Regions from separate parts of the Ramlibacter sp. JJN2-2R genome, predicted to be linked through region 3. Evidence: predicted binding sites of a transcription regulator. Region 3 holds the regulator's gene; each other region holds the start of a gene.

Region 1 (10,098 bases), 660 kb from region 3:
CCGGTGGGCGATGGCGATGACGGTCTTGCCCTCCATCAGCTCGTCGAGGCTGGCCTGGATGGCGGCCTCGACCTCGCTGTCCAGCGCGCTGGTCGCCTCGTCCAGCAGCAGGATGGGCGCGTCCTTGAGCATCACGCGCGCGATGGCGATGCGCTGGCGCTGCCCGCCCGAGAGCTTGACGCCGCGCTCGCCCACGTGGGCGTCGAAGCCCTTGCGCCCGTGCGGATCGGACAGGGCCTGGATGAACTCGTGCGCGTGGGCGCGCCGGGCCGCGGCCACGAGCGACGGCTCGTCGGCGCCGGGGTTGCCGTACGCGATGTTGTCGCGCACCGAGCGGTGCAGCAGCGAGGTGTCCTGCGTGACCATGCCGATGTGGCCGCGCAGGCTGTCCTGGGTGACGCCGGCGATGTCCTGGCCGTCGATCAGGATGCGGCCGCCGTCCAGGTCGTAGAAGCGCAGCAGCAGGTTCACCAGCGTGGACTTGCCCGCGCCGGAGCGGCCGATCAGGCCGATCTTCTCGCCGGGCCGCACGCGCAGGCAGAAGTCGTCGATCACCGGCTCGGGTTTGCCGTAGCCGAAGCGCACGTGGTCGAAGACGACGTCGCCGCGGGTCACCTCGAGCGGCTTGGCGTCCGGGCGGTCGACCACGGCGCGCGGGCGGGTGAGGGTGACCATGCCGTCCTGCACCGTGCCGACGTTCTCGAACAGGGATGCCATCTCCCACATGATCCAGTGCGACATGCCGTTGATGCGCAGGGCCATGGCGGTGATCGCGGCCACCGCGCCGGGGCCGACCTCGCCGCGCGACCACAGCCACAGCGAATAGCCGGTGGCCGCCAGGATCAGGCCGACCACCAGCGTGTGGTTGACGATCTCGAAGGTGCTCACCAGCCGCATCTGGCGGTGGCCGATGGTCTTGAACTCCTGCATCGCCTGGCGGGCGAACCCCGCCTCGCGGTGGGTGTGCGAGAACAGCTTGACGGTGGAGATGTTGGTGTACGCGTCGGTGATGCGGCCGGTGAGCATGGCGCGCGCGTCGGCCTGCGCCTTGCCCACGCGGCCCAGGCGTGGCACGAAGTACCACACCGACAGGCCGTAGCAGGCCAGCCAGGCCAGGAAGGGCAGCATCAGGCGGGCGTCGAAGCCGCCGGCCAGCGCCACGATGGTGAGGAAGTAGACGCCCACGCCGATGATCACCTCGCTGGTGGTGAAGATCATCTCGCGCACGGCCAGCGCGGTCTGCATCACCTTGGTCGTGATGCGGCCGGCGAACTCGTCGGCGTAGAAGGCCATGCTCTGGCCGAGCATCAGCCGGTGGAAGTTCCAGCGCAGGCGCAGCGGGAAGTTGATGGCCAGCGTCTGGTGCTTCAGGATGGTCTGGCCGGCGATCAGCGCGATGCTGCCCACCAGCACCGCGGCCAGGCCCGCCAGCATGTCGCCGTGGTCGCGGAACAGGGTCTGCGGGTGGGCGCTGCCCAGCCAGTCGACGATGCGCCCGAGCATCCAGAACAGCAGGGCTTCGAAGGTGGAGACCGCGGCGCTCAGCAGGGTGAGCCAGCCGATGTAGCCGCGCAGGCCCTCGGTGCAGGTCCAGACGAAGCGGAAGAAACCCGTCGGCGGCAGGACCGGTTCGACGTCGGGATAGGGGTGGAGGAGGGTTTCGAAGCGGCGGAACAAGGGGCGGATTCTCGCTGAATCGCCAAGCCCGGGCGGGCACGCGATTTCTGCACGCGGCGGGCGCAGTTTACTGTATAAATCCACAGTACCGTCCGGCTTTCCTTCCCCGCTTCCCCTCCCATCCCATGCAGTCCGCTGCGGACCTGGCCATCCCCCACGTCTGGCGAGTCACCGACCTCGCCACGGAGGCGTGCGCGCTGCCCACGGGCCATGCGGCCCTGGACGCGCAACTGCCCGGGGGCGGCTGGCCCGTCGGCAGCCTGGTCGAGGTGCTGCAGCCGCGCCCCGAAATGCATGCCTGGCAGTTGCTGCTGCCGGGGCTGGCCGAGTGGGTGGATCGCAAGCCCGGCCCGATCGTGCTGGTGGGGGCGCCCTACCTGCCGTTCACGCCCGCCCTGGCCGCGCAGGGCCTGCCGGCCGAGCGGCTGCTGTCGATCCGGGCCGACCCACCGGCGCAGCGCCTGTGGTCCGCCGAACAGGCGCTGCGCTGCGCCGAAGTCGCCGGCGTGCTCGCCTGGCTGCCGCAATGCCGCTCGGCCGACCTGCGCCGGCTGCAACTGGCCGGGCGCCAGCACGGCAAGCTGCTGTTCGCGTTCCGGCCCGCCGGCGCGCGCGTGCAGGCCAGCCCTTCGCCGCTGCGGCTGCTGGTGGAGGGCATCGACGAGCTGCAGGTCCATGTGCTCAAGCGCAAGGGGCCGCCGCTGCCGGACCCGTTGCTGCTGCCGGCCCATGCGGCGCGCGTGCGGGCCCTGCTGGCCAGCCGCCGCCGCGTGCAGGCGCCGGTGCCCATCCCCCTCGACGAAAGGAGATCGCATGTTCTGGATCGCCTTGTCACCTCGCCTTGACGACCGGCAGGCGTGGATCTGGTGGGCGCTTCGTTTCACGCCGCGCGTGGCGCAGGTGGAGGAGGCGATCCTGCTGGAGGTCTCGGGCAGCGTGCGCCTCTTCGGCGGCCGCAAGGCGCTGCTGAAGTCGCTGCTGCAACCCGACCCCGCGCTCGGTCCCGTCGACTGGGCGGCCTCGCGCACGTCGCTGGTCGCGCTCGCCCTGCTGCGCTGCAAGCTGCGCGGGGAGGACCCGCCGCCGGCCATCCCCGACGACCTGCCGCTGGACCTGCTGACGGCGGCGCTGGCGCATGCCGCGGTGCTCGAGCGCACCGGCACCCTCACCTGGGGCCAGTTGCGCGCGCTGCCGCGCGCCGGCGTGGCCAGGCGCTTCGGCGCCGCCCTGGTGGAGGCGCTCGATGCCGCCTGGGGCGAGCGGCCCGAGCAGTACGGCTGGGAGGTGCTGCCCGACGAATTCGACCTGGCGGCCGAACTCGCGCTGCTGGCCGAGACGGCGCCCGCGCTGATGCAGGGCGCCGGGCAGTTGCTGGCCCGCCTGCAGCTGTGGCTGCAGGCGCGCAACCGCGGCATCCTGGCGCTGGAGCTGGAGTGGACGCTGGACCTGCGGCGCCTCAATGGCGTGCAGCTGCCGCCCAAGGAGCAGCTGCAGGTGCGCACCGCGCAGCCCTCGCAGGACATGGCGCACCTGCAGCGCCTGGTGGCCGAGCACCTCGACCGGGCCCGGCTCTCGGCGCCGGCCAACCACCTGCGCCTGCGCTCGCTGGAGACGGTCCCCTGGGGCGGCATGACCACCAGCCTGCTGCCGCACGAGCGGCTGGAGGGCGAGCGGCTGCACCAGCTGGTCGAACGCCTGTCGGTGCGCCTGGGCGAGGACAACGTGGTGGTGCCGGTGCCGCACGAGGACCACCGGCCCGAATGCAAGCAGGGCTGGGAGCCCGCGCGCGCCGCGCGGCCGGGCCCGACCCGCGAGCCCGACGGCCTGTATCCCTCCTGGGTGCTGCCGCGGCCCCTGCGGCTGCGCATGCAGGGCGAGACGCCGGTCTTCGGCGGCCCGCTGCGCCGGCTGGCGCGCCTGTACCGGCTGGAGACCGCCTGGTGGGACCCGCGGGGCCCCACCTTGCGCGACTACTTCGTCGCCCGCAGCCCGCAGGCCGGGCTGCTGTGGATCTATCGCGAGCGCCCCGCCCACCTGGCGCGGGAGCTGGCGCAGGCGGGCGAGTTCGCCTGGTACCTGCAGGGCCTGTATGCCTGAGATCCCGTTCAAGCCCAAGCCGCTGCTGGACGAGGAGCGGCTGCCGCCGCTGCTGGGCGCGTCGCCCGAGCGGCTGCCGGCCTATGCGGAGCTGCATTGCCTCTCGAACTTCAGCTTCCAGCGCGGCGCCTCGCACCCGCAGGAGCTGGTGCGCCGCGCCTACGACCTCGGCTACGAAGCGCTGGCGATCACCGACGAATGCTCGGTGGCCGGCGTCGTGCGGGCCTGGTCGGGGCTGAAGGCGTACCGCGACTTCATCGGCCGGCTCGAAGCGGCGTACCCGGGACAGAAGCGCCTGCGCGACTTCAAGCTGCTGTGCGGCGCCGAGTTCGACTTCGGCGACGGCCGGCTGGTGGCGATCGCGCGCGACCTGGCCGGCTGGGGCGGCCTGTGCGAGTTCATCACCACGGCCCGGCGCGCGGCGGCCAAGGGCGAGTACGTCGTCGGCTGGGAGGGCAGCGACCTGCGGCAGCTGCAAGGCTGCGAAGTGCTGTTCGCGCCGCACCGGGTGCCGGGGCAGGACCTGGACGTCCAGGCGCTGGCCGCCCGCCTGCGCCAGCTGCGGGCGCTGTACGGCCCCGGCCTGTGGCTGGCCGTCAACCTGCCGCACCTGCTGGACGACGACCTCTGGCTGGCCCGGCTGGAGGAATGCGGGGCCGCCTGCGGCGTGCCCCTGGTCGCCACCGGCGACGTGCACCTGCATGCCCGCTCGCGCAAGCCGCTGCAGGACGTGATCACGGCCGTGCGCCTGGGCAGGCCGGTGGCCGAGTGCGGCCTGGCCCTGCAGGGCAATTCGGAGCGCCACCTGCGCCAGCGCAAGCGCCTGGCCGACGTCTACCCGCCCGCGCTGCTGGCCAACACGCTGGAGGTGGCGCGGCGCTGCCGGTTCGCGCTGGAGGAGATCCGCTACGACTACCCGTTGGAGACGGTCCCCGAAGGGATGACCCCGACCGAGGGCCTGCGCCACCTCACGTACCGCGGCGCCGCGCAGCGCTACCCGGATGGGGTGCCCGAGCGGGTGCGCGAGCTGGTGGAGAAGGAGCTCGCCCTCATCGAGCAATGCCGCTACGAGATGTTCTTCCTCACGGTGCACGACATCGTGGAGTACGCGCGCTCGCAGGGCATCCTGTGCCAGGGCCGGGGCTCGGCGGCCAATTCCTCCGTGTGCTTCTGCCTGGGCATCACGGCGATGGACCCGATGCTCTCGCGCCCGCTGCTCGAGCGCTTCATCAGCGTGGACCGCCGCAACGAGCCGCCCGACATCGACGTCGACTTCGAGCACGAGCGGCGCGAGGAGGTCATCCAGTACATCTACCGCAAGTACGGCCGCGAGCGCGCCGCCATCGCCGCCGTCGTCATCAGCTACCGCACGCGCAGCGCCATCCGCGACGTCGGCAAGGCGCTGGGCGTGGGCGAGCCGCTGGTGGATGCCTTCGCCAAGGACCACTACTGGTTCGACGACCAGCTGGCCGCCGATCGGCTGCAGCAGATGGCCGCGCTCGTCGGCGTGGACCTGCCGGACCACCAGGCCCGGCTGTGGCTGGAGCTCACCCGGCAGCTGATGGGATTTCCGCGCCACCTGAGCCAGCACGTGGGAGGGTTCGTGCTCACGCAGACCCGGCTCACGCGGCTGGTGCCGGTGGAGAACGCCAGCATGAAGGACCGCTCGGTCATCCAGTGGGACAAGGACGACCTGGAGGACATGGGGCTGATGAAGGTGGACGTGCTGGCGCTGGGCATGCTCACGGCGATCCGCCGCTGCATCGACCTGGTGGCCCTGCGCCGCGGCGCGCCCTTCACCCGCTACGACATCCCCGACGAGGACCCCGCCACCTACGAGATGATCCGCCGCGCCGACACGGTGGGCGTGTTCCAGATCGAGAGCCGGGCGCAGATGTCGATGCTGCCGCGGCTGAAACCCACGACGTTCTACGACCTGGTGGTCGAGGTGGCCATCGTGCGGCCGGGCCCGATCACCGGCGGCATGGTGCATCCGTACCTGAGGGCGCGCGAGCGGCGCGAGCGCGGCGAGGCCATCGTCTACGAGCGCTCGCGCTACGACGGCAAGGAGCCGCGCCTGAAGAAGGCGCTGGAGCGCACGCTGGGCATCCCGATCTTCCAGGAGCAGGTGATGGAGATCTCGATGCTGGCCGCGGGCTTCTCGGCCACCGAGGCCGATTCGCTGCGCCGCGCGATGGCCGCGTGGAAGAAGAAGGGCGGCATCGACAAGTTCGAGGCGCGCCTGAAGGGCGGCATGCTGGCCAACGGCTACAGCGAGGAGTTCGCGCACCGCATCTTCGAGCAGGTCAAGGGCTTCGGCGACTACGGCTTTCCGGAAAGCCATGCCTACAGCTTCGCGCTGCTGGCCTATTCGAGCAGCTGGCTCAAGTGCCACGAGCCGGCGTGCTTCCTGGCCGCGATGCTCAATTCGCAGCCCATGGGCTTCTACGGCCCGTCGCAGCTGATCCAGGACGCGCAGCGGCACGGGGTGGCGGTGCTGCCGCCGGACGTGTCGCACAGCGACTGGGACAGCTCGCTCGAAGGCGCGATGGCCGCGCCGTCGGTGCGGCTGGGGCTGCGCCTGGCGGGCGGCCTGAAGGAGGAGGCGGGCCGCCGCATCGCGCAGGCGCGCCGCGAGGGGGCCTTCCTCGACACCGAGGACCTGGCCCTGCGCGCCCGGCTGGACGTGGCCGATTTGTCCGCGCTGGCCGCGGCCGATGCGCTGCAGTCGCTGGCCGGCCACCGCCGCCAGCAGGTGTGGGAGGCGGCGGCCCAGCGCCGCGCGCCCGAGCTGCTGCAGCAGGCGCCGATCCAGGAGCCGGCGATCGCCCTGCCGCAGGCCCCCGAAGGCGAGGAGATCGTGTTCGACTACGCGTCGATGGGGCTCACGCTGCGCCGGCATCCGCTGGCCCTGCTGCGGCCGCGGCTGGCGCGCCGCCGCATCCTCAATGCCGAGCAGCTGCAGCGCCTGCCCGACGGCCGCCGCGTGTCCGCCTGCGGCATGGTCACCGTGCGGCAGCAACCGGCCACGGCCGGCGGCACCATCTTCGTCACCCTGGAGGACGAGACCGGGCCGGTCAACGTGATCGTGTGGCGCAGCGTGCGCGAGGAGCAGCGCGAGCCGCTGATGCATGCGCGCCTGCTGGCCGTGCACGGCACCTGGCAGCGCGACCCGCAAAGCGAGGGCGGCCGCGTGTGCCACCTGGTCGCCGAGCGGCTGGAAGACCTGACCCCGCTGCTCGGCCGCCTGGGGCGCAGCAACCGCAGCCGCGATTTCCACTAGCGCCGTCCGTCGCAGCAACCGCCCGTCATGCCGGGTTCGACCCGGCATCCAGCCCCGTCCTCATCCGTCGCCGCACCACTTGCGCCCCCGTCCGACACCCATCCGGCCGCCGCCGACCTACACCTGCATCCATGCTCGAGAAACTTCCCGAACTCGTCGGCCACGCGCTGCGCGATCGCCGCGCCGGCCTGGACAAGCTCGTCTTCAACCGCTGCGGCATGCGCGCCGGCCTGGGCACCCTGCAGGTCACCAGCCTGGCGTTCGCCGACCACGCGCCGATCCCGCAGCGCTACACCGAGGACGGGGAGGGCCTGTCGCCGCCGCTGGAGTGGCACGGCATTCCCGACGGCGCCGACAGCCTGGTGCTGATCGTCGAGGACGCCGACGCGCCCACGTCCGACCCGCTGGTCCACGCCATCGTGGTCGACATCCCGCCGCACGAGGGCTCGATGCACGACGGCGCGCTCGCCAGCCCCGGCCACGACGGCGAGCCGGTGCACGCCGGGCGCAACTCGTACCTGCGCGCCGGCTGGATCCCGCCCGACCCGCCGCGCGGGCACGGCCAGCACCGCTATGCCTTCCAGCTGTTCGCGCTGAAGGCGGGCGAAGGCTTCAAGGGCAAGCCGGGACGCGAAGACGTGCTCAAGGCGATCCAGCAGCGCGGCATCGCCGGCGGGATGCTGGTGGGAACGTACGAGCGGCCGGACGGCAGCATCAAGGACGACCAGCGGCAGGCGGCGACGGCGCCGGTCGCGCTGCCCGACTGAGATTCAAGCGCCGCCCTGGCCATCGGGCGCAACGGCCCAGTGGCAGAGCAGGCGCGCTCTCCAGGTCCGGTTGTGGTGCTCGCACGCGCCGGCGCGCCGAAAATGTGCGACTTGTGGCTGCAACGCACAAGGAGAAGAAATGCACAACAGGGCGGACGACAGCGACGCGGGCCCATCGCCGGAGAGCGAGTTCACGCGTCGAAGCCTGGGCATCATGCTGTCCCAGACGCGCGCCAGCGCGGTCGCGCTGACCCTGGTCGGGCCTTTGTATGGCTTGATGATCGTGCCCCGGGCGGGCTGGCTTCCCTGGCTCGGTTGGTACCTGACGCTGGTCGCCAGCGTGCTGGTGCGACAGCGCTACTTCATGCACCTGGTGGCGCGCGACGGCTACACCGAGCAGACATTGCGGCGGGTCTCCGTCTGGGCCGGTGTCACGGGGGTGCTCACGGCGGCCTGCGTGCCGTTGTTCGTCCACTGGCTCACGCTGCCCGAGGTGGCCGTCCTGACGATCCTGACGCTGGGCCAGATGCTCGTCGCCGTCATTGGCGTGGAGCCTCGCATGTATGCCGTGTACATGGTCACGTCGCTCTCGATGGTGTATGTCGGCTGGCTGTCGCACGGAAGCGATGTCCAGAAGCTCGTCATCGGGCTCGCGATGCTGCTGGGCGGCACCATGATGCAGCGCGCGGTGTTCACCTACTGGAAGACGTTGCGCGACAACGCCGACATGGGCGCGCGCAACGCGCTGCTGGTCGACCAGTTGCGCACCGCCCTCGACAAGCAGCAGGAGATCCAGTTCGCCCGCTCCCGCTTCCTTGCCGCGGCGAGCCACGACCTGCGGCAGCCGGCGCAGGCGCTGGTGTTCCTCACGGACATTTTCCGGCGCACCGTCGACGCGAGCCGGCGCGAAGCCATCGCGCCGCAGATCGTGCGCACCGGCGAGTCGATCGACACCATGTTCCGGCACCTGGTCGATTTCGCGCAGATCGATGCCGGCACGATGCGGGTCAACCTGCAGCCGGTCCAGCTGGGCTGGCTCGTCCAGGCGGTCGTCCCGGGCTTTCGCGAGCGGTGCGCCGCCAAGGGCCTGCGCTTTCGCGTCGACCTGCAGGCCGATGGGGCCGTCCGGGCCGACCCGGTGCTGCTCGAGCGCGTGCTGCGCAACTTCCTGGACAACGCGGCGAAGTATTCGAAGGCTGGAGAGATCGTCCTTCGGGTGCAGGAATCCGGTGACGACCTGGAGATCAGCGTCGAAGACCAGGGCGTCGGGATGGCGCAGGAGGACCTGGCGGCAGCCTGGAATGCCTTCCAGCGTGGCCGTTCCGCGACCCTGGTGGAAGAGGAGGGCCTGGGCCTCGGGCTGGCGATCTGCCGCCACATGGCCGACATGATGGGCGCCCGCGTGGGGTTGCACTCACGACCGGGCGAGGGCACCCGCGTGACCATCTGTCTTCCGAGGGCCACGGAAGCGGCGCCCGATGCGCGCCTGGGTGACGGATCACGGCGGCTCGACCTGCAGGGCCGGCTGTTCGCGGTCATCGAGAACGATCGTCTCGCCCGCGAGGCGCTCTCGGCGTGGCTGCAGGATGCCGGCGCGGTCGTCGCGGCGGGCGCCGACCTGGCCCAGGCGCAGGAGGCCTTGCGGGCGACGGGGCGGCGCCCCGATTGCATCCTCACGGATTACCGCCTGCCCCAAGGCGACGGCGTCTCCGCCATCGCGGCGCTGCGCGAGCAGCATGGGCCGGTGCCGGCCCTGATCGTGTCCGCCGAGCCCGACCTGCACGAACGCGGATTCGACGTGCCGCACCTGCAGAAGCCGGTGACGCCCGAGGCATTGGCGCAGCATCTGCGGCGGCTGTTGCCTGGCCTGGGTGAGCGGCTCGAATCCACATGAGGTCAGCGCGCACAGCGCCTGAACTCGGCTGCCGGATGGTCGCGGCTCGCGACGATGGTGTTCGGCCCGGCCACTGGTGGTTTCAGACCGCCCGCCGCACCAGCATCTCGCGGATCTTGCCGATCGCGGTGATCGGGCTCAGCCCTTTCGGGCAGACGTCCGAGCAATTCATGATCGAGCGGCAGCGGTACAGGCGGTACGGGTCCTCCAGGTCGTCCAGCCGCTCGCCCGTGGCCTGGTCGCGGCTGTCGGCGATGAAGCGATAGGCCTGGAGCAGCCCTGCGGGGCCGACGTACTTGTCGGGGTTCCACCAGAAGCTCGGGCAGGCCGATGTGCAACACGCGCACAGGATGCATTCATAGACCCCGTCGAGTTCCTCG
Region 2 (10,098 bases), 840 kb from region 3:
GTGAGCGGGTCCTCGTGGCGCTCGGCGGCCTGGCGCCACTGGCGCTCGCCGAACACGCGGCTGCGCCACACGCTGGCCAGGTAGATCGCCATCGACCAGAACGCCAGCACCCCGCCCAGCAGCAGCGGGCTGCCCCCGGCCAGGCCGGGCACGCCCGTCCACACCCCCGCCGCGAGCAGCGCGCCCTGGCCGGCCACCACCCATTGCGCCCACGGCTGGCTCTGCGGCCAGGCCCGCGTGACGACGGCGGCATCGAGCAGGAACAGCAGCGCCGCCCCGGCCAGCAGCAGGCGCGGCTCGCGCACCACCGTGGCCAGCAGGGCCAACGCGCCGAGCACCATCGCGGCGGCCGACATCCATCGGCGGAACGGCCGCAGCGAACCGACGTGCGTGGTGAGCCCCTGCACGTGCATCGCCGAGAAGGCCATCAGGCCGAGCAGCCCGGCCGGCACCAGCGGGGCCAGCTCGTCGACCTGCTGCCCCTGGATCACCACGGTGCCCAGCAGGGTGGCCACGGCGTGCACCAGCAGGCCGCGGTCGCGGTAGGCATTGGCGATCAGCACGCTGAGCACCACCAGCAGCAACTGCGCGCCGGTGAAGGCGCCCAGCACCGCCCACTGCAACGGCGTCGTCAGCAACGGCATGCGGCGTCTTCTCGCGGCCGCGACCGCAGCGGGGTGAAGCGGGACTCAGTCACCGGGCCCGGTCCCTTCGGCGGCGAGATCGCCCGCCACGCGCTCGAGCGCGGCTGCAGGGGCAGGTGCCGGTGCGGATGCGGGGGCGACCCGGTCGGGATCGGCCGGCAGGTTGCCGCGCCCGACCGCGCCGCCGGTGGGCGCACCGCCCATCTCGACGCGCACGCGGCGCACCTGCGCCGTCATCGCGGGCGGCTTGAGCATCGCGTACAGCTGCAGCACGGTCTTGACGTAGTCCTGCGTCTCGCGGAAGTTGGGGATGCGGTGGCCGGCGCGCAGCACCGCGCCCTCGCCCGCGTTGTAGGCGGCCAGCGCCAGCTCCAGGTTGCCGGGGTACAGGTCGAGCAGGTGCCGCAGGTATCGCGTGCCGGTGCGGATGTTGGTGCCCGGGTCGGCCAGCTTCTTCTCGACCGGCGCCCTGCGGTCGGCCTGCAGGCCGAAGCGCTGCGCGGTCGCCGGCATCACCTGCATCAGGCCGATGGCGCCCTTGGGCGAGACCGCCGCGGCGTCGAAGCCGGACTCGGTGGCGATCAGCGCCTGCAGCAGCTCGTAGTCGATGCGGTGGGCGCGCGAGGCCTCGCGCAGGTGGTGCTTGACCTGCTTGTAGCCGGGCGACACCTCGAAGAAGGCGATCAGGCGCGTGGCGCTGGTGGGCACGGCCACGGGCCGCGGGGTCTTGCCCGCCAGGCCCTCGGCGGTGTCGAAGCTCTCGCCGCCGCGGAAGAACAGCTCGTAGCGCTCGTCCAGCTTGCCGGGCGCGAAGTGCGCCACGCCCTTGGCGTCGACGTAGCCCCAGACCTCGGCATGCGCCGCCGTGCCGGCGCCGGCCAGCGCCAGGGCGAGCAGCGGCGCGAGCCAGCGCGTCACCGCAGCAGCTCCAGGCCCTGGGCGCGGCGCTGGCCGAACTCGGCGGCCAGCATCGCCATCACGGCCAGCGAATCGAACGCGCCGTCGGCGCCGCGCACGCACTCGCGCAGCGTGCCCTCGAGGACGAAGCCCTCGCTCTCGTAGAGCGCGCGGGCGCGCTCGTTGCGGGTGCGCACGTCCAGCCACAGGCGGTGCGCGCCCAGGTCGTCGAACGCCACCTTCTTGGCCACCCGCAGCGCGGCGCGGCCGTAACCCAGCCCTTTGTCCCGCACGACGATGCGCTTGAGCTCCAGCGCCTGGTTGCGGCTCTTGCAGCCGATCAGGATCAGGAAGCCGACCGAGGCCAGGTCCTCGCCGCCTTCGATGATGAAGTGGCGAAAGTCCGGAAAGCGGATGGCGGCCTCGTGCTGCGTGCGCTCCCAGGGCGTGATGAACGGCAGGTTGGCCGCGTCGCCCTCGAGCGAGAGCACGAACTCCAGGTCGCTCTGCATCGTCGGCCGCAGCCGGGCCCGGGCGGGCGGCCTGCTGGCGCTGGAAGGGGCGGCGGCGGGCAGCATGCGCGGGCTCAGATGTCCAGTTCGACGGCGTCGCCGTGCAGTTCCATCAACTCGCGGCGGGCCGCGGCCTCGCCCTTGCCCATCAGCTTGGTGATCAGGGACTCGGTGCCGGCGAAGTCGAACTTGCCCAGGTGCACGGGCAGCAGGCGGCGCGTGTCGGGGTTGAGCGTGGTCTCCCACAGCTGCTCGGCGCTCATCTCGCCCAGGCCCTTGAAGCGGCTGATGGTCCAGGCGCCTTCCTTGACGCCCTCCTTGCGCAGCTTGTCCAGGATGGCGGTGAGCTCGCCCTCGTCCAGCGCGTACTGCTTGCCCGCGGGCTTCTTGCCGCGCGCCGGCGTGTCCACGCGGTACAGCGGCGGCCGGGCGACGTACACGTGGCCGGCGTCGATCAGCTTGGGGAAGTGGCGGAAGAACAGCGTCAGCAGCAGCACCTGGATGTGCGAGCCGTCCACGTCGGCATCGGACAGGATGCAGACCTTGCCGTAGCGCAGGCCCGACAGGTCGGGCGTGTCATTGGGGCCGTGCGGGTCGACGCCGATCGCCACCGCGATGTCGTGGATCTCGGTGTTGGCGAACAGGCGGTCGCGCTCGACCTCCCAGGTGTTGAGCACCTTGCCGCGCAGCGGCAGCACCGCCTGGCATTCCTTGTCGCGGCCCATCTTGGCGCTGCCGCCGGCGGAGTCGCCCTCGACCAGGAACACCTCGTTGTGCGAGATGTCCTTGCTCTCGCAGTCGGTCAGCTTGCCGGGCAGCACGGCGACGCCGGAGCCCTTGCGCTTTTCCACCTTCTGGCCGGCCTTCTGGCGCGTCTGCGCGGCCTTGATGGCCAGCTCGGCCAGCTTCTTGCCGTAGTCGACGTGCTGGTTCAGCCACAGCTCCAGCGCCGGGCGCACGAAGCTGGAGACCAGCCGCACGGCGTCGCGCGAGTTCAGGCGCTCCTTGATCTGGCCCTGGAACTGCGGGTCCAGCACCTTGGCCGACAGCACGTACGAGGCGCGGGCGAACACGTCCTCGGGCAGCAGCTTGACGCCCTTGGGAAGCAGCGAGTGCAGCTCGATGAAGCTCTTGACCGCGTTGAACAGGCCGTCGCGCAGGCCGCTCTCGTGCGTGCCGCCGGCGCTGGTGGGGATCAGGTTGACGTAGCTCTCGCGCACCGGCGCGCCGTCCTCGGTGAACGCCACGCACCAGGCCGCGCCCTCGCCCTCGGCGAAGGTCTCGTTGTTCTCGGCATAGCCCTCGCCCTCGAACAGCGGGATCACCGGGTCGGCCGGCAGGGTCTGCATCAGGTAGTCGCGCAGGCCCCCCTTGTATTGCCAGCTCTGGCTGTCGCGGGTCTTCTCGTTGACCAGGTAAACCGCCACGCCGGGCATCAGCACGGCCTTGCTGCGCAGCAGGTGGGCCAGCTCGGTGAGCGGCAACTGGCTGGATTCGAAGTACTTGGCGTCCGGCCAGACCCGCACCGTGGTGCCCGAGCGCCGGTCGCCCTCGGCCGCCTTGCGCACCTTCAGCGGCTCGGCCACGTCGCCGCCCGAGAAGACGATGGTGGCCACCTGGCCCTCGCGGTGGGTGGTCACTTCCAGCCGCTTGGCCAGCGCGTTGGTCACCGACACGCCCACGCCGTGCAGGCCGCCGGAGAAGCTGTAGGCGCCGCCCTTGCCCTTGTCGAACTTGCCGCCCGCGTGCAGCCGCGTGTAGACCAGCTCGATGACCGGCGCCTTTTCTTCCGGGTGCAGGCCGAACGGGATGCCGCGGCCGTCGTCCTCGAGGCTGACCGAGCCGTCGGCGTGCAGCGTGACCTTGATCCGCTTGCCGTGCCCGGCCAGCGCCTCGTCGGCGGCGTTGTCCAGGACCTCCTGGATGATGTGCAGCGGGTTGTCGGTGCGCGTGTACATGCCCGGCCGCTGCTTCACGGGCTCGAGGCCCTTGAGCACGCGGATCGAACCTTCGGAGTACTCGGGAGCGGAGGCGGGTCGGGTGGCCATGGGTGGCGGATTGTAGTGGCGCGCCATCCTAGCACTGGACAAACATCCAGCCCGCCGCGGCCGATGCGCCAACGGCATCAATGGCGGCCTAGGAATTCATGGGGCCGTCAGCCGCGCGACGGCGGCCGCCCGGCGCGATTGGCTACAGTCGCCCGGATGCAGCCCGCCCGCCTTTCCATGCGCCAGGTCCTCGCCTGCGGCGCCGCCGTCGTCACCCTGTCCATGGGCATCCGCCACGGGTTCGGCCTGTGGCTGCAGCCCATCACGCAGGCCCAGGGCTGGACGCGCGAGACCTTCGCCTTCGCCATCGCCATCCAGAACCTGGCCTGGGGCTTCTTCGGCATCTTTGCCGGCATGCTGGCCGACCGCTTCGGCGCCTTCCGGGTGCTGGTGCTGGGCGCCGCGCTGTATGCGCTGGGCCTGGCGGGCATGGCGCTGTCGCCCAATGCCCTGCTGTTCTCGCTCACCGCCGGGGTGCTGATCGGCGCCGCCCAGGCCGGCACCACCTACGCCGTCGTCTACGGCGTCATCGGCCGGCAGATCGACCCGTCCCGGCGCTCCTGGGCGATGGGGGTGGCCGCGGCGGCCGGCTCCTTCGGCCAGTTCCTGATGGTGCCGGTCGAGGGCTTCCTGATCTCGGGCCTGGGCTGGCAGCAGGCGCTGCTGGCGCTGGCCGCGGCCGTGCTGCTGGTGATGCCGCTGGCCTTCGGCCTGCGCGAGCCGGGCTTCGCCGCCGGCCACGCGCCGCGCCGCCAGCAGACCGTCGGGCAGGCGCTGCGCGAGGCCTTCAAGTACCCCAGCTTCCAGCTGCTGATGGCCGGCTACTTCGTCTGCGGCTTCCAGGTGGTCTTCATCGGCGTGCACATGCCCAGCTACCTGAGGGACAAGGGCCTGTCGCCGCAGGTGGCCAGCTACGCGCTGGCCCTGATCGGCCTGTTCAACGTGTTCGGCACCTACATCGCCGGCTCGCTGGGCCAGCGGCTGGCCAAGCGCAAGATCCTGTCCTTCATCTATTTCGCCCGGGCCGTGGCCATCGCGGTGTTCCTGTGGGCGCCGCTGTCGCCCCTGTCGGTCTACCTGTTCGCCGCCGTCATGGGCCTGCTGTGGCTGTCCACCGTGCCGCCCACCAACGCCACCGTCGCCCAGATCTTCGGCGTGGCGCACCTGTCCATGCTGGGCGGCTTCGTGTTCTTCAGCCACCAGATCGGCTCGTTCATGGGCGTGTGGCTGGGCGGCCTGCTGTACGACCGCACCGGCAGCTACGACATCGTCTGGTGGATCGCCATCGCCCTGGGCCTGTTCGCCGCCATCGTCAACCTGCCCGTGCGGGAGGCGCCGATCGCCCGGCCCGCGCCGCAGCCGGCCTGACATGCGCCCGGCTGCCCGCCGCCTGATCGCCTGGACCGCGGCCGCCGCGGTGCTGGCGGCAGTGTTTGCCCTGTACACGCGCCCCGCCATCGTCGTCATGCTCGCGGACCAGCTCTGGGCCTGCTTCCAATGACACGATGAGAATCCATGTGATCACCGGCGCCTCCGACGGCATCGGCGCCGAGCTGGCGCGCCAGCTCGCCCGCCGGCACCGCGCCGGCGCCGCCCTCGTGCTGGCCGCGCGCAATGCCGACAAGCTGGCCGACGTGGCCGCCCAGTGCGAGGCGCTGGGCGCCGCCGCGCTCGCCGTGCCCACCGACGTCACGCGCGAGGCCGAGTGCCGCGCGCTCATCGAGCGGGCCGTGGGCCACTTCGGCGGCATCGACTGCCTCGTCAACAACGCCGGCGTGTCGGCGCACGCGCGGTTCGAGGACGTCCGGGCCCAGGACCTGCGCTGGTACCAGGACCTGATGACGGTCAACCTCTGGGGCAGCATCTGGTGCACCCACGCCGCCCTGCCGCACCTGAAGGCCGCGCGCGGCCGCATCGTGGCCGTCTCCTCGCTCGCCGGCCTGCTGGGCGTGCCCGGCCGCACCGCCTACAGCGCCACCAAGTTCGCCATGGCCGGCTTCTTCGAGGCGCTGCGCACCGAGGTGCAGCCCGACGGGGTGTCGGTCACCATCGCCTACCCGGGCGTCGTCGCCACCGAGATCCGCCGCAACGGCTGGAATGCCCAGGGCCGGCCCGCCGGCCGCAGCGGCCTGAAGGAGCAGGACGCGATGCCGGTCGAGGAGTGCGCCCGCCTGATCCTCGAGGGCATGGAGGACCGCAGCCGCGACGTGGTCATGACGGGCAAGGGCAAGTTCGGCCGCTTCCTGAAGCTCGTCGCCCCCGGCGTCGTCGACCGGATGGCGCGGGCCGCGCTGGCGCACGAGACGGGGCCGCGGTGACGCCGCACGGCACGGGCGACGCCTCGCCCTGGATCCGGCGCTGGAGCCACCTGGTGGCGCCGGGCGGCGCGGTGCTCGACGTCGCCTGCGGCCAGGGCCGGCACCTGCGCTGGTTCGCCGGCCGCGGCCACCCCGTCACCGGCATCGACCGCGACCCGCAGGCGGTCGCCGCCGCGCAGCCGCTCGGCCGCGCCATCGCCGCGGACATCGAAGGCGGGCCGTGGCCGCTGCCGGGCGAGACCTTCGCCGCCGTGGTCGTCACCAATTACCTCTGGCGCCCGCTGTTCCCGGCACTGCTGGCCAGCATCGCGCCGGGCGGCGTGCTGCTGTACGAGACCTTCGCCGACGGCAACGAGACGGTCGGCCGGCCTTCGCGCCCCGACTTCCTGCTGCGCCACGGCGAACTGCTCACCCTGTGCGCGGGGCTGCGCGTGGTCGCCTACGAGGACGGATTCCTCGACGCGCCCGAGCGGTTCGTGCAGCGCATCGCGGCCGTGCGGACGGACCCCGCCGACGGTCGGGTTCGGCACCCGCTCTGGGTAGAATCTTCGCTTTCGACCCGCCCTCGCCCATGACCCCTATCACCGGCAGTATCGTGGCCCTGGCCACGCCGATGCACGACGACGGCAGCGTCGACTACCCGGCGCTGCGGCGCCTGATCGACTGGCACATCGCCGAGGGCACGGACTGCATCGGCGTCGTCGGCACCACCGGCGAGTCGCCCACCGTCACCGTGGCCGAGCACCAGGAGATCATCCGCGTCTCGGTCGAGCAGGCCCGCGGCCGCGTGCCGATCATGGCCGGCTGCGGCGCCAATTCGACCGCCGAGGCGATCGAGCTGGCGAAATTCGCCAGGAAGGTCGGCGCCGACTGCCAGCTGCAGGTCGTGCCCTACTACAACAAGCCCACCCAGGAAGGCCAGTACCTGCACTTCAAGGCGATCGCCGAGGCGGTGGGCGACCTGCCGCTGGTGCTGTACAACGTGCCCGGCCGCACGGTCGCGGACCTGCAGCACGACACCGTGCTGCGCCTGGCCGAGGTGCCCGGCATCGTCGGCATCAAGGAAGCCACCGGCAACCTCGAGCGCGCCCAGTGGCTGCTGCGCGACGCGCCCAAGGGCTTTTCCGTCTACTCGGGCGACGACCCCACGGCCGTCGCCCTCATGCTGTGCGGTGGCCACGGCAACGTCAGCGTCACGGCCAACGTGGCGCCGCGCGCGATGCACGAGCTGTGCGTGGCCGCCGTCAACGGCGAGGCCCGCAAGGCGATGGAGATCCAGAACCGGCTCATGCCGCTGCACCGCCACCTGTTCGTCGAGGCGAACCCGATCCCGGTGAAGTGGGCGATGGCCAGGATGGGCCTGTGCGGGCCGGCGTTGCGCCTGCCGATGACGCCGCTCTCGCCGGCGTTCCACGCGCAGGTCGAGGGTGCCCTGCGGGCGGCCGGCGTGCTGGCCTGATAACGACAAGGACGGATGAACGTGATGCGATTTGCAAGACTCGGGGCGCTGGCGATGGCCTGCGCCGCGCTCGCGGCCTGCTCGGTGCTCGAGGGCGAGAAGATCGACTACAAGAGCGCGCAGAAGGGCACGTCGCTGGAGGTCCCGCCGGACCTCACACAGCTCTCGCGCGACTCGCGCTACCAGATCCCCGGCGGCCCGGTCACGGCCAGCAGCTACCAGGTCGGCCAGTCCGCGCCCACGGTGCCCACCGCGGCCACCACCATGGGCGACGTGCGCATCGAGCGCGCGGGCACGCAGCGCTGGCTGGTGGTCAACCGCCCGGCCGACCAGCTGTGGGGCCCGGTGCGCGACTTCTGGCTCGAGAGCGGCTTCCAGCTCGTGATCGACCAGCCGGCGCTGGGCATCATGGAGACCGACTGGGCCGAGAACCGCGCCAAGATCCCGCAGGACTTCATCCGCCAGTCGCTGGGCAAGATCCTCGACTCGGTCTACTCCACCTCCGAGCGCGACCGCTTCCGCACCCGCCTGGAGCGCACGGCCAGCGGCGGCACCGAGATCTACCTGTCGCACCGCGGCATGCAGGAGGTCTACTCCAACAACAACAACCAGAAGGACCAGACCGTGTGGCAACCGCGCCCTGTCGATCCCGAGCTGGAAGCCGAGTTCCTGCGCCGCCTGATGCTGCGCCTGGGCGTGCCGCAGGAGCAGGCCAAGGCCCTGGTCGCCTCCGGCGCCCCCAAGACCACCTCGCGCGTGACCACCGTCAACAACGCGCCGGTGGTGCAGATCGACGAAGGCTTCGACCGCTCCTGGCGCCGCGTCGGCCTGGCGCTGGACCGCACCGGCTTCACCGTCGAGGACCGCGACCGCAGCCAGGGCACCTACTTCGTGCGCTACGTGCCGCCGAACCCCGACAAGCAGGACTCGGGCTTCTTCAGCAAGATGTTCAGCCGCGACTCGGCGCTGCCGCCGACCAAGTACCGCATCACGGTCAAGAGCCAGGGCGAGGCGACCACCGTCGCCGTGCTCAACGCGCAGGGCGCGCCCGAGACGGGCGACGACGCCAAGCGCATCCTGCAGGTCATCGCCGACGACCTGAAGTAAGCAGCACACGGGGCCGCCCGCCGGCCCCTTGTGCCTTGCGCGCGCGAGGCTGGCGATGATCCGTTTCAAGAGCCTGGGCAGCGGCAGCACCGGCAATGCGACCGTGGTGCAGGCCCGCGGCGACGCCGGCCTCACCCACCTGCTCGTCGACTGCGGGCTGGGCATCCGCCAGCTGGACAAGCGCCTCGGCCTGGCGGGCATGCTCGCCGAGCAGATCGACGCCATCTTCATCACCCACGAGCACGCCGACCACATCGGCTGCGCGCGCAGCCTCGCGCTCCGCGAGCGCATCCCGGTCTGGATGAGCGAGGGCACCTGGCTCGGGCTGGGGCAGCCCGACTTCGACGGCCTGCTGCGCATCGCCGGCGACTCGGTGCCGATCGAGGTGCGCGGGCTGCAGGTGCGCCCGTTCACCGTGCCGCACGACGCGCGCGAGCCGCTGCAGCTCACGTGCACCGACGGCGCGGTGACGCTGGGCGTGCTCACCGACCTGGGCCACGCGACGCAGCACGTGATCGACCGGCTCTCGGGCAGCAACACGCTGCTGCTCGAATGCAACCACGACCGGCAGCTGCTGGATGCGGGCCCCTACCCCTGGTTCCTGAAGAAGCGCGTGGGCGGCGACTGGGGGCACCTGGCCAACGAGGATGCCGCCGCCATCGCGATGCGGATCCGCCCGCACGGCCTGCGCCAGGTGGTGGCCGCGCACCTGAGCGAGCAGAACAACCGGCCCGACCTCGCGCGCGCCGCGCTGGTCGACGCGCTGGGCGAGGGCATCGACATCCACGTGGCCGACGGCCCGACGGGCAGCGGCTGGCTCACGGCCTGAACGCGGGCGCGGCGGGCGCCGGCGTTGCCCCGCTCATTCCACCCCGGTCTCCTCGCCCACCCTCGGCAGCGCCAGCAGCAACTGGGCCAGCTGCACCTGGCGCCGCACGCCCGCCTTCTGCAGGATCTCGCGCACCTGCGCCCGCACGGTCCACACGCTCACCCGGCGTGCGATGGCGATCTGCTTCACGTTGCGGCCCTGCAGCAGCAGGCCGGCGACCTCCGCCTCGGCGTCCGAGAAGCCCAGCGCGTCCTTGAGGACGCCGGCGGCCGGCGGCGGCGCCG
Region 3 (10,098 bases):
CACCTCGATCCATCCGCTGTCCACCGGAATGGCGGACCTGGACGGGCCGCCGGCCACCGGCCACGCGGCACTGGATGTGAACCTGGACGAGCCCGTGGCGGTTGCTGGCAGCTTCGGCGCCGCCGAGGCGCCCGCCGACGGCCACCTGCTGGACTTCGACCTGCCGGACATCGACACCGGGATGGTGCCGGTGCGCGGCAGCGACTAGCCTCAGCGCCGCACTTGCAGCGCGGCGGGGTTGACCACGTTCGTGGGGTGGCCCTCGATGAAGTTCACGACGTTGTCGAAGGCGTCGCCGAAGTACATCTCGTAGCTCTCCTGCTCGACGTACCCGATGTGCGGCGTGCAGATGCAGTTCTCCAGCCGCAGCAGCGCGTGGCCCTGCAGGATCGGCTCGCTCTCGAACACGTCGACGGCGGCCATGCCGGGCCGGCCGCGATTGAGCGCGGCCAGCAGCGCGTCGGGCTCGACCAGCTCGGCGCGTGAGGTGTTGACGAACAGGGCGGTGGGCTTCATGCGGCCGAAGTCCTCCAGCCGCACCAGGCCGGCGGTCTCGGCATTGAGCCGCACGTGCAGGCTGAGCACGTCGCTTTCGCTGAACAGCTGTTCGCGGCTCTCGGCGGCGATGTGGCCGTCGGCCTGCGCGCGCGAGCGCGAGCCCTCGCGGCCCCACACCAGCACCCGCATGCCGAAGGCCCGCCCGTAGTTCGCCACCAGCTGGCCGATCTTGCCGTAGCCCCAGATGCCCAGCGTCTTGCCCCGCAGCACCATGCCGAGCCCGAAGTTGGCGGGCATGGAGGCCGACTTCATGCCCGACTGCTGCCAGCCGCCGTGTTTGAGGGTCTGGATGTACTGCGGCAGGCGCCGCATGGACGCCATGATCAGGGCCCAGGTCAGTTCCGCCGGGGCGACCGGCGATCCGGCGCCTTCGGTGACCACGATGCCGCGCTCGGTGCAGGCGTCGACGTCGATGTGCGATCCGGCGCGCCCCGTCTGCGAGATCAGCTTGAGCCGCGGCAGCTTTTCCAGCAGCTGGCGCGTGATGTGGGTGCGCTCGCGGATCAGGACGATGACGTCGGCGTCGCGCAGCCGCACCGAGAGCTGGCCGATGCCCTTGACCGTGTTGGTGTACACCTTGGCGGGATAGGCCTCGAGCCTGGCCGCGCAGCGCAGCTTGCGCACGGCATCCTGGTAATCGTCGAGGATCACGATGTTCATGGCGGGATTGTGCCCTGCGCCCGGCGGCGCATCGGCCGCGCAGCCGGTAGCATTCACGCCTTTCCCGATCAGCTGAACCGCAAGGAGACTTCCCCCATGGCGATTTCGATGTCGTCGGCCAGCCTGCCGATCTTCCGCACGATGCTGGGCAACCTCAGCCACATCCTGGACAAGGGGCTGGCCCACGCGCAGGCCCGCAAGTTCGACCCGCAGGTGCTGGCGGCGGACCGCCTGGCGCCCGACATGCTGCCGTTCACGCGCCAGATCCAGATCGCCTGCGACTCGGCCAAGAACGGTGTCGCCCGCCTGTCCGGCGTCGAGGCGCCCCGGTTCGAGGACAACGAGACCACGGTCGATGAGCTCAAGGCCCGCATCGGCAAGACGCTCGCCTGGCTGGAGACGGTGCCTGCCGGCAAGCTGGACGGCACCGAGGACAAGGAGATCACGTTCCCGGTGGGCCGCGAGTCCACGCGGACGATGAAGGGCGAGGCGTACCTCAAGCACTGGGTGCTGCCCAACTTCTTCTTCCACGTCAGCATGGCGTACGCGATCCTGCGCCACAACGGCGTTGAGCTGGGCAAGGCCGATTACCTGGCCGGCGCCTCGCAGTGAACCCGATGGGGCGCCGGCGTGGTGGCGCCGCGGCGCGCCGTCAGGCGGTGGCGGCCTCCAGCGCGGCAAGCCGGTCGAGCTCGGCGCACACGTCGGCCATGCGGCCGGAGATCACCATCCGGCCCGCCGTGCTGCGCGGGTGCGCGGCTTCGACGATGCGCAGCACGCGAACCGGGCGGGCGTGGTGTTGCCCGGCCGGCCAGGCCACCTGGCCGTGACCGGCCAGCGTGTGCAGCCCGGTGCGCAGTGCCGGCGCATGCGCCGGCTGGCGCGTTGCGCGCGCCCAGCGCGCGAGCGGGCGCAGCCAGTGCCGCAACGGTTGCACCAGTCCGGCCAGCGTGCAGATCATTCCCATGTCGTCTCTCCTTGAACTTCAGGTTCGGAACACAGGCGAGATTCGGATGCGATGCCGGGTCGGTGCAGGGTGATGGCGCCTCGCGCCATACGCCCGCCACCTGCCGCCGCCCGGCGGGGCTCACATGAGCATGGTGTTGCGGATCAGGCCGACCGCGAGGCCTTCGATCTCGAACGGCTCGCCCGGCTCCACGACGATGGTGGGGTAGTCGGGGTTCTCGGCATGCAGCTCGATCAGGTGCTTGTTGCGCCGGAAGCGCTTGACGGTGACTTCGTCGCCCAGGCGCGCCACCACGATCTGGCCGTTCTTGGCTTCCCGGGTGGACTGCACGGCGAGCAGGTCGCCGTCCATGATGCCGGCGTCGCGCATCGACATGCCGCGCACCTTGAGCAGGTAGTCGGGGCGGCGCTGGAACAGGCTGCTCTCGACGTAGTACGTCTGGTCGACGTGCTCCTGCGCGAGGATGGGCGAGCCCGCGGCGACGCGCCCCACGAGCGGCAGCGCGAGCTGCGCCAGGCTCTGCAGCGGAAGGGGGAACTGCTTGAAGCGTGACTCGTGGATGGAGCGCAGCGTGTCGCTCTTGAGGCGGATGCCGCGCGAGGTGCCGCTCACCAGTTCGATGACGCCCTTGCGCGCCAGGGCCTGCAGGTGCTCCTCGGCCGCGTTGGCGGACTTGAAGCCCAGCTCGGCGGCGATCTCGGCACGGGTGGGCGGCGCGCCCGTGCGGGCGATCGCGGCCTGGATCAGGTCCAGAATCTGTTGCTGCCGTGCGGTGAGCTTGGGCGTCTCGATCATGGCGGTGGCTCCTTGGGGCGGCCAACTGGCTGCCCATCCAGTACCTGTATTTTTAACCAGTTTCGTGAAAGAGTGCAAGTGACACCCGATCGGATCGTTGTTCTCGGCACCGGAGGGACCATCGCGGGCGCCGCGGCCTCGGCGCAGGACCATGTCGGCTACCGCGCCGGCCAGGTGGCCGTGGCGGACCTGCTGGGCAGCCTGCCGGCGTTGCACGGCCTGCGCATCGAGGCCGAGCAGGTCGCGCAGGTGGACAGCAAGGACATGGGGCCGGCGGTGTGGGGCGCACTCGTGCGCCGCTGTGCGCACTGGCTGGCGCAGCCCGACGTGGCAGGCGTCGTCATCACGCACGGGACGGACACGCTGGAGGAAACGGCGTACCTGCTCTCGCGGGTGCTGGACGCGCGCAAGCCCGTCGTGCTGACCTGTGCCATGCGGCCGGCCACCGCGCTGTCGGCGGACGGGCCGCAGAACCTGGCCGACGCGGTGGCCGTGGCGCGCACGCCGGGCGCGGGCGGCGTCACCGTCGTGTGCGCCGGCCGGCTGCATTCGGCGCAGGCCGTGCGCAAGGTGCACCCGTACCGGCTGGATGCCTTCTCTTCGGGCGACGAAGGCCCGTTGGGTCATGTGGAGGACGGCCGGCTGCGGCTGGTGCGGGGCTGGCCGGCGCCGGCCGGGGCGTCGGGCGCGGCGCGCCTGCCGGCCGAGGGCGACTGGCCCTGGGTGGAGATCGTCCACAGCCAGGCGGGGGCGGATGGCCGCGTCGTGCAGGCCCTGGTGGCCGCGGGCGTGCGCGGCCTGGTGGTGGCCGCCACGGGCAACGGCACCGTGCACGAGCGCCTGGAGGAGGCGCTGGTTGCCGCGATGGAGCAGGGCGTGCGGGTGCTGCGGGCCACGCGCTGCCAGGAAGGAACGATCGTTGCCGGTGTGCCGGGCGGGCTGCCCGTGCACCTGCTCACACCAGTGAAGGCGCGCGTGGACCTGATGCTGGAGCTGGCGCGCGCCTGAGCGCCGGGATCAGCTGGCCAGCGCCTGCAGTGCGCGCGCGGTGATGTCCTCGACCGTGCCGATGCCGCTGATCGCGCGGTACTTCGGCGCGTTCTTGGGGTCGGCCTTGGCCCAGTTGGCGTAGTAGTCCACCAGCGGCCGGGTCTGCGAGGCGTAGACCTCCAGTCGCTTCTTGACGGTGTCCTCGCGGTCGTCGTCGCGCTGGATCAGCGGTTCGCCCGTGAGGTCGTCCAGGCCCTCCACCTTGGGCGGGTTGAACTTGACGTGGTAGGTGCGACCGGAGCCGGGGTGCGAGCGGCGGCCGCTCATGCGTTCGATGATGGCCTCGAAGGGCACGTCGATCTCGAGCACGTAGTCGAGCTTCACGCCCGCTTCCTTCATGGCGTCGGCCTGCGGGATCGTGCGCGGGAAGCCGTCGAAGAGGAAGCCCTGCGCGCAATCGGGCTGGGCGAGCCGCTCCTTCACGAGGCCGATGATGATGTCGTCGCCCACCAGCGCGCCGGAGTCCATGACCTTCTTGGCCGCCAGTCCGAGCGGCGTGCCCGCCTTCACCGCCGCGCGCAGCATGTCGCCCGTGGAGATCTGGGGGATGCCGTACTTCTGGCAGATGTAGGTTGCCTGGGTGCCTTTGCCCGCGCCTGGTGCGCCCAGCAAGATCAGTCTCATGGATGTCCTCGGATGGATGAAAGCGGGCGCTGCGGGCCCCTCGGTCATCCCCGCGCCGGGCCGTTGCGCATCATGCGCTTGAGGATAGCACGCGACCCTTGCGCGAACTTACGTCGCAGAAGCCGCGAAAAGACGGCGCACGCGCTCCAGATCCTCGGGCGTGTCGACGCCGGCGGCGGGCGCGGATGCGCTCACGTGCACGGCGATGCGGTGGCCGTGCCAGAGCGCGCGCATCTGCTCCAGCGCCTCCAGGCGCTCGATCGGCGCCTGCGGCAGGCCGGGAAAGCGGCGCAGGAATCCGCAGCGGTAGCTGTAGATGCCCACGTGCCGCAGCGGCGCCGGATCGGGCAGGGCGCGGATGCCCGAGGCGAAGCCGTCGCGCCACCACGGGATGGGCGCGCGGCTGAAGGTCAGGGCCAGGCCGCGCACGTCGGTGACCACCTTCACCACGTTCGGGTTGGTGAAGTCCGCCAGCTCGGTGATCGGGTGCGCCGCCGTCCCCATGTCGGCGCCGGTGTCGTCCTGCAGCAGGCGGGCGACGGCGTCGATGAGAGCGGGTTCGATCAGCGGCTCGTCCCCCTGCACGTTCACGACCGTGTCGCCGTCGGCCAGGCCCAGCTGGATGCTTGCCTCGGCCAGGCGGTCGGTGCCGGAGGGATGGTCCGCCGAGGTAAGCACGGCCTCGACGCCGTGGGCGCGGCAGGCGTCGAGGATCGAGGCGCTGTCGGCCGCCACCACGACACGCTGCGCGCCGGACCGCCGGGCGCGCTCGGCCACGCGCACGACCATCGGCCGGCCGGCGATGTCGGCGAGCGGCTTGTCGGGCAGCCGCGTGGAGGCCAGCCGCGCCGGGATCAGGATGGTGAAGGCCACTAGACCAGGGGCGTGCGCTTGGGGAGCCGATCGAGCTCGTCGTCGCTGAGCGGGCGCGCCTCTTCCTCGAGCAGGACGGGAATGCCGTCGCGGATGGGATAGGCCAGGCGCGCGCTGCGCGAGACCAGTTCCTGCCGGACGCGGTCGTGATCCAGGTGCCCCTTGGTCACGGGGCAGACCAGCAGCTCAAGCAGTTTGGGGTCCATGCGTCGATGATAGCTTCGCGTCCAGCCAGCGATCGAGCGCCTGCCAGAACGCCGGATCGATCGCGAGACCGAGCGGCACCGCCCACGCGTCTGGCCGCACGCGCCAGAGCTTCACGGCATCCTTGTCCGTGCACAGCACGGTGGCGCCGGCGGGCACCGGAGGGGCCTCGGCGAAATCATGGTGGTCGGGCAAGGCGAGCGTGCCGGCCAGCGGCACGTCCGCGGCGCGCAGCATGTCGAAGAACGCGTCCGGCCGTGCCACGCCCGCGAGCGCGAAGCACGGCCCCTGCCGCGCGAGCTCGCGCAGCGAGGCGGTGCGGCCGTCGGCGCGCCGCGCGACCGTGTCGAGCCGGCGGTCCAGGACAAAGCCGTCCACCCCGGGGGTCGTGGCGACGCGCAGGACGAAGTCGGCGCGGCGCGGCCAGGCCTCGCGCAGCGGCCCGGCGGGCAGGAGCCAGCCGTTGCCGATGCCGCGTTCGTCGAACACCACGATCTCCAGGTCGCGGGCCAGCGCGTGGTGCTGCAGGCCGTCGTCGCTCAGCACGACCTGCACCTCGGGATGACGGTCGACGAGCGCCTGGACCGCATCGGCCCGGCGGCGTGCCACGACGACGGGGATGCAGCACTGCCGTGCGATCAGCAGCGGCTCGTCGCCGGCCTCGGCGGGGTCGCTGGCGGCGGTCACTTCGACGCAGCCGGTGGAGCGGCGGCCATGGCCGCGCGACACCACCCCGCAGGCGATGCCCCGTGCCCGCAGGTGGCCCGCGATGGCCACCACGACCGGCGTCTTGCCGGCGCCGCCCGCGACGACGTTGCCGACCACGATGACCGGCCGGGGCAGGGGGGCGGCGCGCTTGATGCCCAGCGCATAGGCGCCGCGATGCGCCGCAGCCAGCGCGCGGTAGAGCAGCGAGACGGGCCAGAGTAGCAGCGCGAGCGGGCCGCGATGCAGCCACGCTCGCTGCAGGGCCGCGGCCATGCGCTTCAGTGGCTGGCCGCCTGGGCCGAGGACTGGGCCGCGAACGTGACCTGGTTCAGGCCCGCCCGGCGTGCCGCCTCCAGCACCGTGATGACGGACTGGTGCGGTGCCGTCGCGTCCGCGCTGACGATGATCACGCTGTCCTTGCCCGCCTTGGCGGCATCGGTCAGCGCCAGGGCCACGACGTCGGGGCTGCGGCCGACCACGGCCTGCCGGTTGACCGTGTAGCGGCCGTCGCTGCTCACGCCCACCAGGACCTCGCGCGGGTAGTCGCGCTGGGCGTCCGCGTCGGCCACCGGCAGGCGCAGCTGCAGTTCGGTGAACTTGCTGTACGTCGTGGACAGCATGAGGAAGATGAGCACGACCAGCAGCACGTCGATGAACGGGATCAGGTTGATCTCGGGCTCCTCGCGGGAGCGGGTGCGGAAATTCATGCGGGGCTCCGGACGGCGCGGCGCGGGCTCAGGGCCGGCGCAGGGTGTTGAGGTGGCGCACGAAGCGCTCCGACGACAGCTCCAGCGTCAGCAGGTACGCGTCGACGCGGCCGCGGAAGTAGCGCCAGAAGATCAGCGCCGGGATGGCGACGACCAAGCCGAAGGCGGTGTTGTAGAGGGCCACCGAGATGCCGTGCGCCAGCTGCGCCGGGTTGGCACCCGCGCCGGATCCGGGCGACTGCGAGCCGAAGATCTCGATCATGCCGATCACCGTTCCCAGGAGGCCGAGCAGCGGGGCCGCCGAGGCGATGGTCGCCAGTGCGCTGAGATAGCGCTCCAGGCGGTGGGCGACGGTCCGGCCGGCGCCTTCCATGGTGGAGCGCAGGTCCGACTCGCTGCAGCGCGGGTTGCTGTTCAGCGCGCGGAACCCGCTGGCCAGCACCTCGCCGAGGGCCGAGTTCTGTTCGAGCTGGGTCACCACGTCCGGCCCCGGCACGGATGAGCGCGAGACCGCCAGCGCTTCGTCGAGCAGCTTGGGGGGCGCGACCCGGGCCGTCTTGAGGCTCAGGAAGCGTTCGATGACGAGGGCCAGCGCCAAGATGGAGCAGGCAACCAGCGGCCAGATGGGCCAGCCTGCGGCTTGTATGATCGAAAACAAGGGGGCTCCGCGACGGGTGAATGCTGAAGGTGGTCGCGATTATGAGCGACTCAACAGCTGTAGGACCCGTCCCCGCGCGCGTAGGACGCAACCCACAGAAATTGTGGATAACTTTGTGCAAAAACCCCGCCTGCCGGCGCGCCGCGCCGCATGAATCCTTCGACATGTCAGATCGATGACATTTTCAGCAGGAAATTCTCGTTTGAAATCAATGACTTGCACGACGCTGCCGTGCTTCCTGCCGGGGCGGCTGCGGTCAGCGCCCGCTAGCGCGTCTTTGTGGACTAATCGGCTCCCGGTTTGCGGCCCCAAGCCGCTCCAGACCTGATGGTGGCGACTCCGGATCCAGCATCGGCGCCGCGAATCTGGCAAGTCGGCGCCCTGTGCCGCGCCGTTGCTGACGCCCTGGAGGCGAGGTTCAATCCCGTCGCGGTCCGCGGCGAGATTTCGGGCCTCTCGCGCGCGTCGAGCGGGCATGTCTACTTCAACCTCAAGGACCCGAACGGCCAGCTGCGCTGCGCCATGTTCCGCCGCGCGGCGTCCCTGCTCGACAGCCTGCCCGGTGAGGGCGATTTGGTCGAGGTGCAGGGGCGGCTGGCCGTCTACGAGCCGCGCGGGGACCTCCAGCTCATCGTGGAGAGCCTCTCGCGCGCCGGGCAGGGCGCCTGGTACGAACGGTTCCTGCGGCTCAAGGCCCGCCTGGAGGCCGAGGGGCTGTTCGAGCCGGCCCGCAAGCGACCGCTGCCGTTCCTGCCCCGCGGCGCCGGCCTGGTGACGTCGCTGGGGGCGGCGGCGCTGCATGACGTGGCCACCGCGTTGCGGCGCCGGGCGCCGCACCTGCCGGTCGTGCTCGCGCCGGCTTCGGTGCAAGGCCCCCAGGCCGTGCCGGAACTGGTCCAGGCGCTGGAGAGCCTGTACCGGCTGGCGCAGGAGGGCCGGCTCGACGTCATCCTGCTCGTGCGCGGCGGCGGCTCGATCGAAGACCTGTGGTCTTTCAACGAGGAGGCCCTCGCGCGCACGATCGTGCGCAGCCCGGTGCCCGTCGTGTGCGGCGTGGGCCACGAAACCGACGTGACGATCGCGGACTTCTGCGCCGACCTGCGCGCGCCCACCCCGACCGCGGCGGCCGAACTGGTGGCGCGCCCGCGGGCCGAGTTGCTGCAGCAGCTCGAGGCGCAGCAGGAGCGGCTCGGCGTGGCGCTGCAGCGCCGCGTCGACGGCGCTTCGCAGCGGATGGACGTCGCCACGGCCCGGCTCGGCCGGCCTTCGGCACGCATGGCGCAGCAGCACCGGCGCATCGCGCAGCTGGAGGACCGGCTGCGGCATGCCATCGAGCTGCGCCTGGAGCGGGCGCGCGGCCGCCTGCAGGGCCTCGAGTCCGATGGCCGCAGTGCCTTCGTGCACCGCTTCGGCCGCGCGCGAGACCGGCTGCACCGTGTCGACCTGCGGCTGGAACTGCTCGATCCCCGCCTGGTCCTGCAACGCGGCTATGCGCTGCTGACGGACACGCAGGGCTCGGTGATCACCAAGGCGGCACAGACGCAACCGGGGCAGGCGCTGCGCGCGACGCTCGCGGAAGGCGAAGTGGACCTGACGGTGGCGCGTCCGCGCCTGCTCTAGGGCCGTGCATTCCTGCCTAGAATCAGCGCCTTCTCACCACAAGACCCACCGTCGAGGAACACCATGGAACACACCCTGCCTCCGCTCCCGTATCCCATCGATTCGCTGGCGCCGCACTACTCGAAGGAGACGCTGGAGTACCACCATGGCAAGCACCACAACGCCTATGTGGTGAACCTGAACAACCTGCAAAAGGGCACCGAGTACGAGAACATGACCCTGGAGGAGATCATCAAGAAGTCCTCCGGCGGCATCTACAACAACTCGGCCCAGGTCTGGAACCACACGTTCTTCTGGAACTGCATGAAGCCCAATGGCGGCGGCGAGCCCGCCGGCGCGCTCGCGCAGGCGATCCAGTCCAAGTGGGGCAGCTACGCGGCCTTCCGCGAGGCCTTCGTGAAGTCCGCCGTCGGCAACTTCGGCTCGGGCTGGACCTGGCTGGTGAAGAAGCCCGACGGCAGCGTCGACATCGTCAACACCGGCGCGGCCGGCACGCCGCTGACCACGCCCGACAAGGCGCTGCTCACCGTCGACGTCTGGGAGCACGCCTACTACATCGACTACCGCAACCTGCGGCAGAAGTTCGTCGAGACCTTCCTCGACAAGCTGGCGAACTGGGAGTTCGCGCAGAAGAACTTCGGCTGATCCGCAGCGCTCCGACCAGGAACAAAGGC

Evidence for each region. The regulator LexA, encoded in region 3, represses DNA repair genes until DNA is damaged. The targets are predictions, from matches to a motif close to ACTGTATNNNNATACAGT.
Region 1: a site for LexA is predicted at 1,747-1,764, ahead of imuA (translesion DNA synthesis-associated protein ImuA). Genes of this name have one in related genera too.
Region 2: a site for LexA is predicted at 4,135-4,152, ahead of AC3ANR_RS08275 (DNA topoisomerase IV subunit B). Genes of this name have one in related genera too.

Annotation. Positions count from the first base shown of each region.
Region 1 covers NZ_CM173226.1:1,840,221-1,850,318, forward strand. The annotation lists gene AC3ANR_RS09115 (ABC transporter ATP-binding protein) at 1-1,677, opposite strand, end outside; gene imuA (translesion DNA synthesis-associated protein ImuA) at 1,803-2,522, shown strand; gene AC3ANR_RS09125 (DNA polymerase Y subunit UmuC family protein) at 2,491-3,774, shown strand; gene AC3ANR_RS09130 (error-prone DNA polymerase) at 3,767-7,057, shown strand; gene AC3ANR_RS09135 (YbhB/YbcL family Raf kinase inhibitor-like protein) at 7,189-7,824, shown strand; gene AC3ANR_RS09140 (hybrid sensor histidine kinase/response regulator) at 7,964-9,718, shown strand; gene AC3ANR_RS09145 (succinate dehydrogenase iron-sulfur subunit) at 9,801-10,098, opposite strand, start outside.
Region 2 covers NZ_CM173226.1:1,659,011-1,669,108, reverse strand. The annotation lists gene AC3ANR_RS08290 (GGDEF domain-containing protein) at 1-644, opposite strand, end outside; gene AC3ANR_RS08285 (lytic transglycosylase domain-containing protein) at 690-1,562, opposite strand; gene AC3ANR_RS08280 (GNAT family N-acetyltransferase) at 1,559-2,119, opposite strand; gene AC3ANR_RS08275 (DNA topoisomerase IV subunit B) at 2,128-4,101, opposite strand; gene AC3ANR_RS08270 (MFS transporter) at 4,258-5,469, shown strand; gene AC3ANR_RS08265 (hypothetical protein) at 5,471-5,602, shown strand; gene AC3ANR_RS08260 (SDR family oxidoreductase) at 5,607-6,419, shown strand; gene AC3ANR_RS08255 (class I SAM-dependent methyltransferase) at 6,416-6,994, shown strand; gene dapA (4-hydroxy-tetrahydrodipicolinate synthase) at 6,991-7,878, shown strand; gene bamC (NlpB/DapX family lipoprotein) at 7,903-8,985, shown strand; gene AC3ANR_RS08240 (MBL fold metallo-hydrolase) at 9,041-9,814, shown strand; gene AC3ANR_RS08235 (helix-turn-helix transcriptional regulator) at 9,848-10,098, opposite strand, start outside.
Region 3 covers NZ_CM173226.1:2,500,769-2,510,866, reverse strand. The annotation lists gene AC3ANR_RS12225 (type IV pilus assembly protein FimV) at 1-208, shown strand, start outside; gene AC3ANR_RS12220 (D-2-hydroxyacid dehydrogenase family protein) at 211-1,218, opposite strand; gene AC3ANR_RS12215 (DUF1993 domain-containing protein) at 1,315-1,830, shown strand; gene AC3ANR_RS12210 (hypothetical protein) at 1,871-2,185, opposite strand; gene lexA (transcriptional repressor LexA) at 2,306-2,980, opposite strand; gene AC3ANR_RS12200 (asparaginase) at 3,053-3,988, shown strand; gene adk (adenylate kinase) at 3,998-4,654, opposite strand; gene kdsB (3-deoxy-manno-octulosonate cytidylyltransferase) at 4,763-5,527, opposite strand; gene AC3ANR_RS12185 (Trm112 family protein) at 5,527-5,733, opposite strand; gene lpxK (tetraacyldisaccharide 4'-kinase) at 5,714-6,712, opposite strand; gene AC3ANR_RS12175 (ExbD/TolR family protein) at 6,718-7,146, opposite strand; gene AC3ANR_RS12170 (MotA/TolQ/ExbB proton channel family protein) at 7,175-7,804, opposite strand; gene xseA (exodeoxyribonuclease VII large subunit) at 8,132-9,424, shown strand; gene AC3ANR_RS12160 (superoxide dismutase) at 9,488-10,069, shown strand.